Regions from separate parts of the Rosenbergiella sp. YN46 genome, predicted to be linked through region 1. Evidence: predicted binding sites of a transcription regulator. Region 1 holds the regulator's gene; each other region holds the start of a gene.
What was found. Region 1 encodes CRP, which controls carbon source genes, mostly activating them, when cyclic AMP is high. Its sites were predicted from a motif close to ATGTGANNNNNNTCACAT; they were not measured.

Region 2: a site for CRP is predicted at 1,094-1,111, ahead of V3W49_RS15665 (sugar transporter). Genes of this name have one in related genera too.
Region 3: a site for CRP is predicted at 1,186-1,203, ahead of V3W49_RS01290 (ABC-F family ATPase). Genes of this name have one in related genera too.
Region 4: a site for CRP is predicted at 1,380-1,397, ahead of V3W49_RS11050 (mannitol dehydrogenase family protein). Genes of this name have one in related genera too.

Annotation. Positions count from the first base shown of each region.
Region 1 is NZ_JAZHEE010000025.1:54,157-56,362, forward strand. Features, by position in the region: gene V3W49_RS16310 (YccS/YhfK family putative transporter) at 1-587, opposite strand, end outside; gene crp (cAMP-activated global transcriptional regulator CRP) at 749-1,381, opposite strand; gene V3W49_RS16320 (OsmC family protein) at 1,684-2,088, shown strand; gene V3W49_RS16325 (phosphoribulokinase) at 2,126-2,206, opposite strand, start outside.
Region 2 is NZ_JAZHEE010000023.1:54,094-56,299, reverse strand. Features, by position in the region: gene tsuA (thiosulfate utilization transporter TsuA/YeeE) at 1-89, opposite strand, end outside; gene V3W49_RS15670 (PhzF family phenazine biosynthesis protein) at 217-1,008, opposite strand; gene V3W49_RS15665 (sugar transporter) at 1,194-2,206, shown strand, end outside.
Region 3 is NZ_JAZHEE010000001.1:280,507-282,712, forward strand. Features, by position in the region: gene V3W49_RS01290 (ABC-F family ATPase) at 1-1,165, opposite strand, end outside; gene ldtB (L,D-transpeptidase) at 1,411-2,206, shown strand, end outside.
Region 4 is NZ_JAZHEE010000012.1:26,608-28,813, forward strand. Features, by position in the region: gene V3W49_RS11050 (mannitol dehydrogenase family protein) at 1-1,288, opposite strand, end outside; gene uxuA (mannonate dehydratase) at 1,488-2,206, shown strand, end outside.

The DNA of each region.
Region 1 (2,206 bases):
AGCAATGGCGGTAATACCGTTTCCGGGTCAGTATGCTGGGTCAGCAGGCTGTATTTGGCTTCGCAGTAGTCCGCCAGTTCGCGATACAGCAGGCTCAGGGTTTCGCGTAGCGGCTGTTCGCGCCACATCCAGAACCAGAACCAGTTAAAGGCGCCGTACCACAGGGTGCCGAGCGCATACAGCAGCATCGGCTGCCAGACGGGCATATTGCCAGCCAGCCCCAGGGTAAAGATCGCGGCGATAAGCGATGCAGGTAGCAGGCGGCCGTGCAGAGCGCTGATCTCTGCTGTAACGCCCAACAGCAGCGCCATTCCCAGGAAGATGGCGGGCAGCGGCACTTTTTCCATCAGCAGTAGCTGCACCATCAGGCTGCTGAAGGCGAACAGCGATCCGCCGACGATCAGGCGTTTAAAAAAGCGTTTGTGGGGGGTATCGAGACCCGCGATATTGCAGCAGGCGGGCACCAGTGAGAAGAGCAGCCCCTGTTGCAGGCTACCGAAGATCAGCCCGATAATCACCGGCAGCGAGAGCACCAGGGTCTGGCGCAGCGCGTAGTTAACTTCGGGGTGATAGATCAGTCGGCGCATTGGAACAGGATGAACGCGTCAGTGGTAGAGATAACATGGAGACAGTTGACAGCGTCATAGCCTCCTGAAATGACCACAAAGCGGGAAAAACTACGTTTTTTCCCGCTTTGTTATCAACCTGACGGCATGTTGCCACAACACGCCGTTACATACAGACCGGATTAGCGGGTACCAAAGACGACGATGGTTTTCCCGTGCGCGGAGATCAGATTCTGATCTTCCAGCATTTTCAGAATACGACCGACGGTTTCGCGGGAGCAGCCCACAATCTGCCCGATTTCCTGGCGGGTGATTTTGATCTGCATTCCGTCCGGGTGGGTCATTGCGTCCGGCTGTTTCGCCAGGTTCAGCAGGGTCTGTGCTATCCGGCCAGTCACATCCAGGAAGGCGAGGTTACCGACTTTTTCGGATGTGACCTGCAGGCGACGGGCCATCTGTGCGGAAAGGCGCATCAGAATGTCCGGGTTAACCTGAATCAACTGGCGGAATTTTTTGTAGGAGATTTCAGCGACTTCGCAGGCGGTTTTTGCCCGTACCCAGGCGCTACGCTCCTGGCCTTCTTCGAACAGCCCCAGTTCACCGATGAAATCCCCCTGGTTCAGGTAGGAGAGGATCATCTCTTTACCTTCCTCGTCTTTAATAAGCACTGCAACAGAGCCCTTAACGATATAGTAGAGGGTTTCGGCTTTTTCACCCTGATGAATAAGTGTGCTCTTCGATGGATACTTATGAATGTGGCAATGAGACAAAAACCATTCGAGAGTCGGGTCTGTTTGCGGTTTGCCAAGCACCATGCGCGGTTATCCTCTGGTTATAAGCTGACGCCCGAAAGGGTAAGGGCCTCCGGGCGTATTGATCGTTTGTCCCCGCTCTGGGGGTCTGGCATGAGAAAAGCCTGTAATCTATATAAATTTCACGTGAATTTTCATCCCGGACGCGGGCTATCGCGGCGGGAGGGTATCCTCAGTGTTTTAGCATAGCTTTTTCCGGGTGTCTCCTATTGTCTCGTTTCAGCTTGACCCGGATCGCCTTCTGTTGCGACTTTCTTTGCGGCGGCTTACTCTGTGAGGAAAAATGGCTTGATGGGAGCAACAACATGCAGTCACGAGTTAAATGGGTAGAGGGCCTGACTTTTCTGGGCGAATCCGCCTCCGGGCACCAGGTGCTGATGGACGGAAATTCCGGCGATAAGGCCCCCAGCCCGATGGAAATGGTACTGATGGCGGTGGGAAGCTGTAGCGCTATCGATGTGGTTTCTATTCTGCAAAAGGGGCGTCATGACGTGGCCGATTGCGAGGTGAAACTGACCTCGGAGCGTCGTGAAGAGGCGCCGCGCCTGTTCACTCATATTAACCTGCACTTTATCGTTACCGGACAGGATCTGAAAGACAACGTGGTGGCGCGCGCGGTGGATCTGTCTGCGGAGAAATACTGCTCCGTCGCGCTGATGTTGGGTAAGGCGGTGAACATTACCCATTCATACGAAGTGGTTGAGGCCTGACGCCGCCAGGGGAGGGGGGATGCTCCTCCCTGCTTGATCAGGCTATCTTTTTGCCTTCCATAATACGCTGCACCAGCGGTGTCATAATGAGCTCCATCGCCAGCCCCATTTTGCCGCC
Region 2 (2,206 bases), on a different contig from region 1:
AAACCGCCGGTCAGACAGAAACGACCGCGCTGCATCACAACACCCAGCAGCGCGCCGCAGATCAGCCCGGAAAAGATCGTATACCACATAAAAAATCGCCATTTGCTGTTATTCCGCTAGTCGTGAAATTATTTCGCGTGTCACCATTACGGGGCCAATAACCAAAGGCGATAACATATGTTTTTTGAGAATTAGCTAGATATTCATAGAATTAGGTTACAGAAAAACCTTACCCATAATATAGGTACGCGCCTGTCCACCGATTTTTACCCGCTCTCCCTGCCATTCACAGCGCAGATCGCCGCCCCGCTGCGACACCTGGCGGGCGCGCATCCGGGTTTTGCCCAGCTTCTCTCCCCACCAGGGAATCAGCAGGGTATGGGCCGAACCGGTCACCGGATCCTCCGGAATCGTCACCTCCGGGCTAAAGAAACGGCTGACAAAGTCATACTCGCTATCTGCCGCCGTCACGCACACCTTATTCAGCCCTGTGATTTGCCGCATCAGGGCGAAATCCGGCTGTAGCGCTTCAACCTGCTGGCGACTTTCCAACTCCACCAGCCAGCACTTTCCTTTACTGACCGAGCGAGCCTGCTCGATGCCCAGCGCCTTAAGCAGCGTTCGGGGCGGCGCTTCGGGCGTGCAATGACGAGCTGGCAGATCCAGGGTCAGCCATTCGCCATTACGGGTAACCTGAAGTTCGCCCACAAAACGGGTACTGAAGCGAATGGTCGTTTCCGGCCAGTCAAGATATTCAAAGATCACGTGGGCCGCGGCCAGGGTGGCGTGGCCGCACAGATCGATTTCCGCATGGGTAGTGAACCAGCGCAGTTCAAAGCCTTCGTCGCTGCGCACCAGAAAAGCGGTCTCCGACTGATTATGCTGCCGCGCCATCTGTAACATCACCTCATCCGCCAGCCAGTCGGTCAACGGGCAAACTGCCGCCGCATTGCCGCCAAACGGCCGGTCACTGAACGCATCAACCAGCCAGAAATCAATCGCCTGCATAACTTACATCCTCGATATATTGATTCCTCAGTTATTAACATGCCGTCAGTAACCGTACCAGGATGAACGTCATCATTGTAAAGAAATGAGAGTTGCGTCACAAAACCATTGTATTTTGCCCGAGCGAGGTTTTAAGATCGGCGCCTTTCTTCCTCCTTTCAGATGAACAGACGCAAAACACTCTTATGACGGCAAACACAGTCTCCCGCAAAGTCGCGTGGCTGCGCGTTGTGACGCTCGCCATCGCCGCATTTATCTTCAACACCACGGAGTTTGCGCCCGTGGGCCTGCTGTCGGATATCGCGCAGAGTTTCAATATGCAGACCGCTCAGGTGGGCATTATGCTGACCATCTATGCGTGGGTGGTGGCGCTATTGTCGCTGCCGTTTATGCTGCTGACGGCGAAGTTTGAGCGGCGCGGACTGCTGATTGGCCTGTTTATGGTTTTCGTCGCGAGCCACCTGCTCTCTTATCTAGCCTGGAACTTCCAGATACTGGTGCTGAGTCGCATCGGCATCGCCTGCGCCCACGCTATTTTCTGGTCGATTACCGCTTCGCTGGCGATCCGTATGGCGCCGCACGGTAAGCGCGCCCAGGCACTGAGTCTTATCGCCACCGGTACCGCGCTGGCGATGGTGCTGGGTCTGCCGCTGGGCCGTATGGTGGGTCAGTATCTGGGCTGGCGCATGACTTTCCTGGGTATCGGTATGGTGGCGTTGCTGACGCTACTGAGCCTGATGAAGCTGCTGCCCAGGCTTCCCAGCGAGCATTCCGGCTCGCTTAAGAGTCTGCCGGCGCTGTTCCGTCGCCCGGCGCTGGTGGGCATCTACCTGCTGGTCGCCGTAGTGGTGACCGCCCATTACACCGCTTACAGCTATATTGAGCCCTTTGTGATGGCGGTCGCCGGTTTCAGCGCCGGATTCGCCACCGTACTGTTGCTGATTCTGGGCGGAGCCGGAATCATCGGCAGTATTATTTTCAGCAAGCTGGGCAACCTTCATGCCTCAACCCTGGTCAGCGGCGCTATCGCCATGCTACTGGTTTGCCTGATGTTGCTGTATCCGGCCTCCGGCAGCAGCAATGGGCTTATCGCGCTTAGCCTGTTCTGGGGAATTGCGATGATGGTGATTGGTCTGGGCATGCAGGTGAAAGTGCTGGCGCTGGCACCGGATGCCACCGATGTCGCGATGGCCCTGTT
Region 3 (2,206 bases), on a different contig from region 1:
GCGCGTAGTAACCAATACTCGCGTTTTCAGACCACTTTACCGTACCGCTATCCGGCGTCAGCTCCCCCACCAGGGTTTTCAGCAGGGTCGATTTACCCACGCCGTTGGTGCCCAGTACCGCCAGCTTTTCGCCCACCTCCATCAGCATGCCGAAGCCGCTGAACAGCGGGCCGTTATCGAATCCCTTACTGAGATCTTTAACCTCCAGCGCGTTACGGAACAATTTTTTGTTCTGCTCGAAACGGATGAACGGATTCTGACGGCTGGAGGCTTTCACCTCTTCCAGCTTGATCTTGTCGATTTGACGGGCGCGGGAGGTGGCCTGGCGCGACTTGGAGGCGTTAGCGCTAAAGCGACTGACGAAGGACTGAAGCTCGGCGATCTGCGCCTTCTTTTTGGCGTTGTCCGCCAGCAGGCGCTCACGGGCCTGGGTGGCCGCAGTCATATACTCATCGTAGTTGCCCGGATACACCCGCAGGTCGCCGTAATCGAGATCCGCCATATGGGTGCAGACCATATTCAGAAAGTGGCGATCGTGGGAAATGATGATCATAGTGCTGTCGCGCTCGTTAAGCACCTGCTCCAGCCAGCGAATGGTATCGATATCCAGGTTGTTGGTCGGTTCGTCAAGCAGCAGGATATCCGGGTTGGAGAACAGCGCCTGAGCCAGCAGCACGCGCAGCTTCCAGCCAGGCGCCACTTCGCTCATCGGGCCGTAATGCTGCTCCTGGGGAATGCCTACGCCCAGCAGCAGTTCACCGGCCCGCGCTTCGGCGGAATAGCCGTCCATCTCGCCGTATTTCACTTCCAGATCGGCAACCTTATAGCCTTCTTCTTCGCTCATTTCCGGCAGAGCATAAATGCGGTCGCGCTCCTGCTTCACTTCCCACAGCTCCGAATGCCCCATGATGACCGTATCCAGCACCGTGAACTGTTCGAAGGCGAACTGATCCTGACGCAGCTTACCGATACGCTCGTCAGGATCGTGCGACACGTTGCCGCCGCTCGGCTGCAAATCGCCCCCCAGAATCTTCATAAAGGTGGATTTTCCGCTACCGTTGGCGCCGATCAGGCCGTAGCGGTTACCGCCGCCAAACTTAACGGAGATATTTTCGAACAACGGCTTACTGCCGAACTGCATGGTGACATTACTGGAAACTAACAATCGTCTTCCCCGGGTTGAAAGTGTGATAAACACGACATTATGCCATAAGTGCGTTCAGGGATCGCCCGGATCCAAATCCGTGACAAAATAACCTAGACTAATACACAAATTCAGGTGAAAAGTGTGATTTCATCCACATCCGAATTTCCTCAAACGCACAATGCTCCTATAATGCGCTGGCGGCACTTTTACCGTATCTTAACCAATAGCCTCTGTGGCACCGATAACAACTGCGCGACTCAACTATGAAATTACGTACGCTTTTACTGGCAGCATTTACCCTCGTCGGTTTTTGTAAAACCGCCTCCGCGGTAACCTATCCGCTGCCTCCTGAGGGTAGCCGTCTCGTCGGCCAGAATCAGGTTGTCACCGTTCCTGAGGATAACAAACAGCCTCTGGAATACTTTGCAGCGAAGTACCAGATGGGGCTATCCAACATGATGGAAGCCAACCACGGCGTAGATCCCTATCTGCCGAAGTCCGGCACGGTGCTGACCATTCCCCAGCAGCTCATCCTGCCGGATGCGCCGCGTAAGGGCATTATCATCAACAGTGCTGAAATGCGCCTTTACTACTATCCGAAAGACAGCGGCACCGTAGTGGTGCTACCTATCGGGATCGGCGAGTTGGGTAAAGATACGCCGATTAACTGGACCACCAAGGTAGAGCGTAAACGCGCTAACCCGACCTGGACGCCAACCGCCAAGATGCACGCCGAATATAAGGCGCGCGGCGAATATCTGCCCGCCGTGTTCCCGGCCGGCCCGGATAATCCGATGGGGTTATACGCCCTGTATATCGGTCGCCTGTACGCCATCCACGGTACCAACGCCAACTTCGGTATTGGGCTGCGGGTAAGCCACGGCTGCGTACGTCTGCGTAAAGACGATATTAAGTTCCTGTTCGAGAACGTGCCGGTCGGCACCCGGGTGCAGTTTATCGACGAGCCGGTGAAGACCACCACCGAGCCGGACGGCAGTCGCTATATCGAAGTCCATAATCCGCTCTCCACCACCGAAGCCCAGATGGCCGGTAAAGAAG
Region 4 (2,206 bases), on a different contig from region 1:
TGATTTTTTCCCGCAGCGGATCGCGGATGTCGATCGACTCGCCGCGATCGTCCACGCCGCTGACGTAGCGCATCCAGCCCGCCACGCCCAGCGCCAGTAACGGCCAGTCGCTATCGTTAGCCAGATGCCAGCGAATACCGTTCAGCATCCGCTGCGGCAGTTTCTGACTGCCGTCCATGGCGATCTGCCAGGTGCGGTGCGGTAGCGCGGGATTACTGAAGCGCGCGATCAGGCCGCTGGCGTAATCGTTCAGATCGACGTTGTGAATATTCAGCGTGGGCGCCTGTTCCTGTAGCATCAGGCGCCGGGCGGCGGTTTGGAAATCGGCGTCGGCCATGCAGTCGGCAATGGTATTAAAGCCCGCCAGATAGCCCAGCCAGGCAAGAAATGAGTGACTGCCGTTAAGCATGCGCAGTTTCATCTCTTCCCAGGGCAGGACATCCTGAACCATTTGTACGCCCACCTGCTCCCAGGCCGGGCGTCCGGCGACGAAGTTATCCTCAATCACCCACTGAATCCACGGCTCGGCGCAGATGCCGCAGGGATCTTCCACCCCCAGCGTATCGGCTATTTCTTGCAGTGATGACTCCGTGGCGGCGGGTACGATACGGTCTACCATGGTAGAGGGGAAGGTCACGTTATCGCGGATCCAGTCCGTCAGGGCTTTGTCGCGCTGTTGCGCCAGGCCCAGCACGGCATTGCGCACCGTATGACCATTGTCGGGAATGTTATCGCAGGAAAGTACGGTAAAAGGCGCCAGGCCACGCTCCCGGCGGCGAGCCAGGGCCTCCACCAGAATGCCCGGCGCGGAATGGGGCCGATCCGGATGCTCGAGATCGTGACGAATTCGCTCATTATTCACATCGAGCTGGCCGCTGGCCGGATCGATGCAGTAACCCTTTTCGGTGATGGTGAGCGACACAATGGCGACCTGAGGCTCGCAGAATTTTTCAATAATGGCGGGCAGACCATCGAGCCGGGCATTCAGGCATTCGTTAACGGCGCCGACTACGATAGCTTCACTACCCTGCGGGCCTTTTTCCAGCACGGTATAAAGGTGATCCTGAGCGCGCAGCGCGCTCATCAGTTTGTCGCCGCTGAACAGGCTGATTTCGCAAATGCCCCAGTCGCCGCCCAGCAGGTTTTGAACCCGGTCAGTCAGCAACGCCTGATGGGCGCGGTGAAAGGCGCCAAATCCCAGGTGAACGATGCGGCTTTTAAGCTGTGTGCGGTCATAGCCCGGCAGACGAACGCCGGACGGCAGCGCGGCGCTGGCGATAGTGTTCATGAAATGTTATTCCCGATAACCATTGATTAACATTGCCAGTGTAAAGTTATATGACAACAAATGAAATTGGTGTGCCTTATTTATCGGGGGAATGTGAAGTAGATCAACCAATACTGCGGATAATATTGACGGAATTTGCAGGGCATGTAGGGTAACTGCATTAACTGATTGGTATAACATCTTTTGCGAGGAGATGGCGATGGAACAAACCTGGCGTTGGTATGGGCCTAATGACCCGGTTACCCTTGATGATGTTCGGCAAGCGGGCGCGACTGGGGTGGTCACTGCGCTGCATCATATTCCCAACGGCCAGGTCTGGCCGGTTGAAGAGATCCGCGAGCGTCAGCGGCTGCTGGCGGAAAAAGGGCTCACCTGGTCGGTGGTCGAAAGCATTCCGATCCATGAAGATATCAAGACCCATAGCGGCGACTACGATCGGTATATCGCAGCCTGGCAGCAGAGCGTGCGTAACCTGGCCGAATGCGGCATTGATACCGTTTGCTACAACTTTATGCCGATTCTGGACTGGACCCGTACCGATCTGGCCTGGACTCTGCCGGATGGTTCAAAGGCGCTGCGTTTCGATCAGATTGCCTTTGCGGCGTTTGAACTGCATATCCTCAAGCGTCAGGGGGCCGAAGCCGACTATACCGACCAGGAGCGCGCCCAGGCGGCGGAGTACTTCGCCGCTATGAGCGAAGCTGATATTGATAAGCTGACCCGGAATATCATCGCCGGTCTGCCCGGGGCTGAAGAGGGTTATACCCTCGATCAGTTCCGAGCTCGTCTGGCGGAATACGACGGCATCGATAAAGCGAAGCTGCGCGAAAACATGGCTTATTTCCTGAAAGCGGTGGTACCGGTGGCAGAAGAGTCTGGCGTGCGCCTGGCGATTCACCCGGACGATCCGCCGCGCCC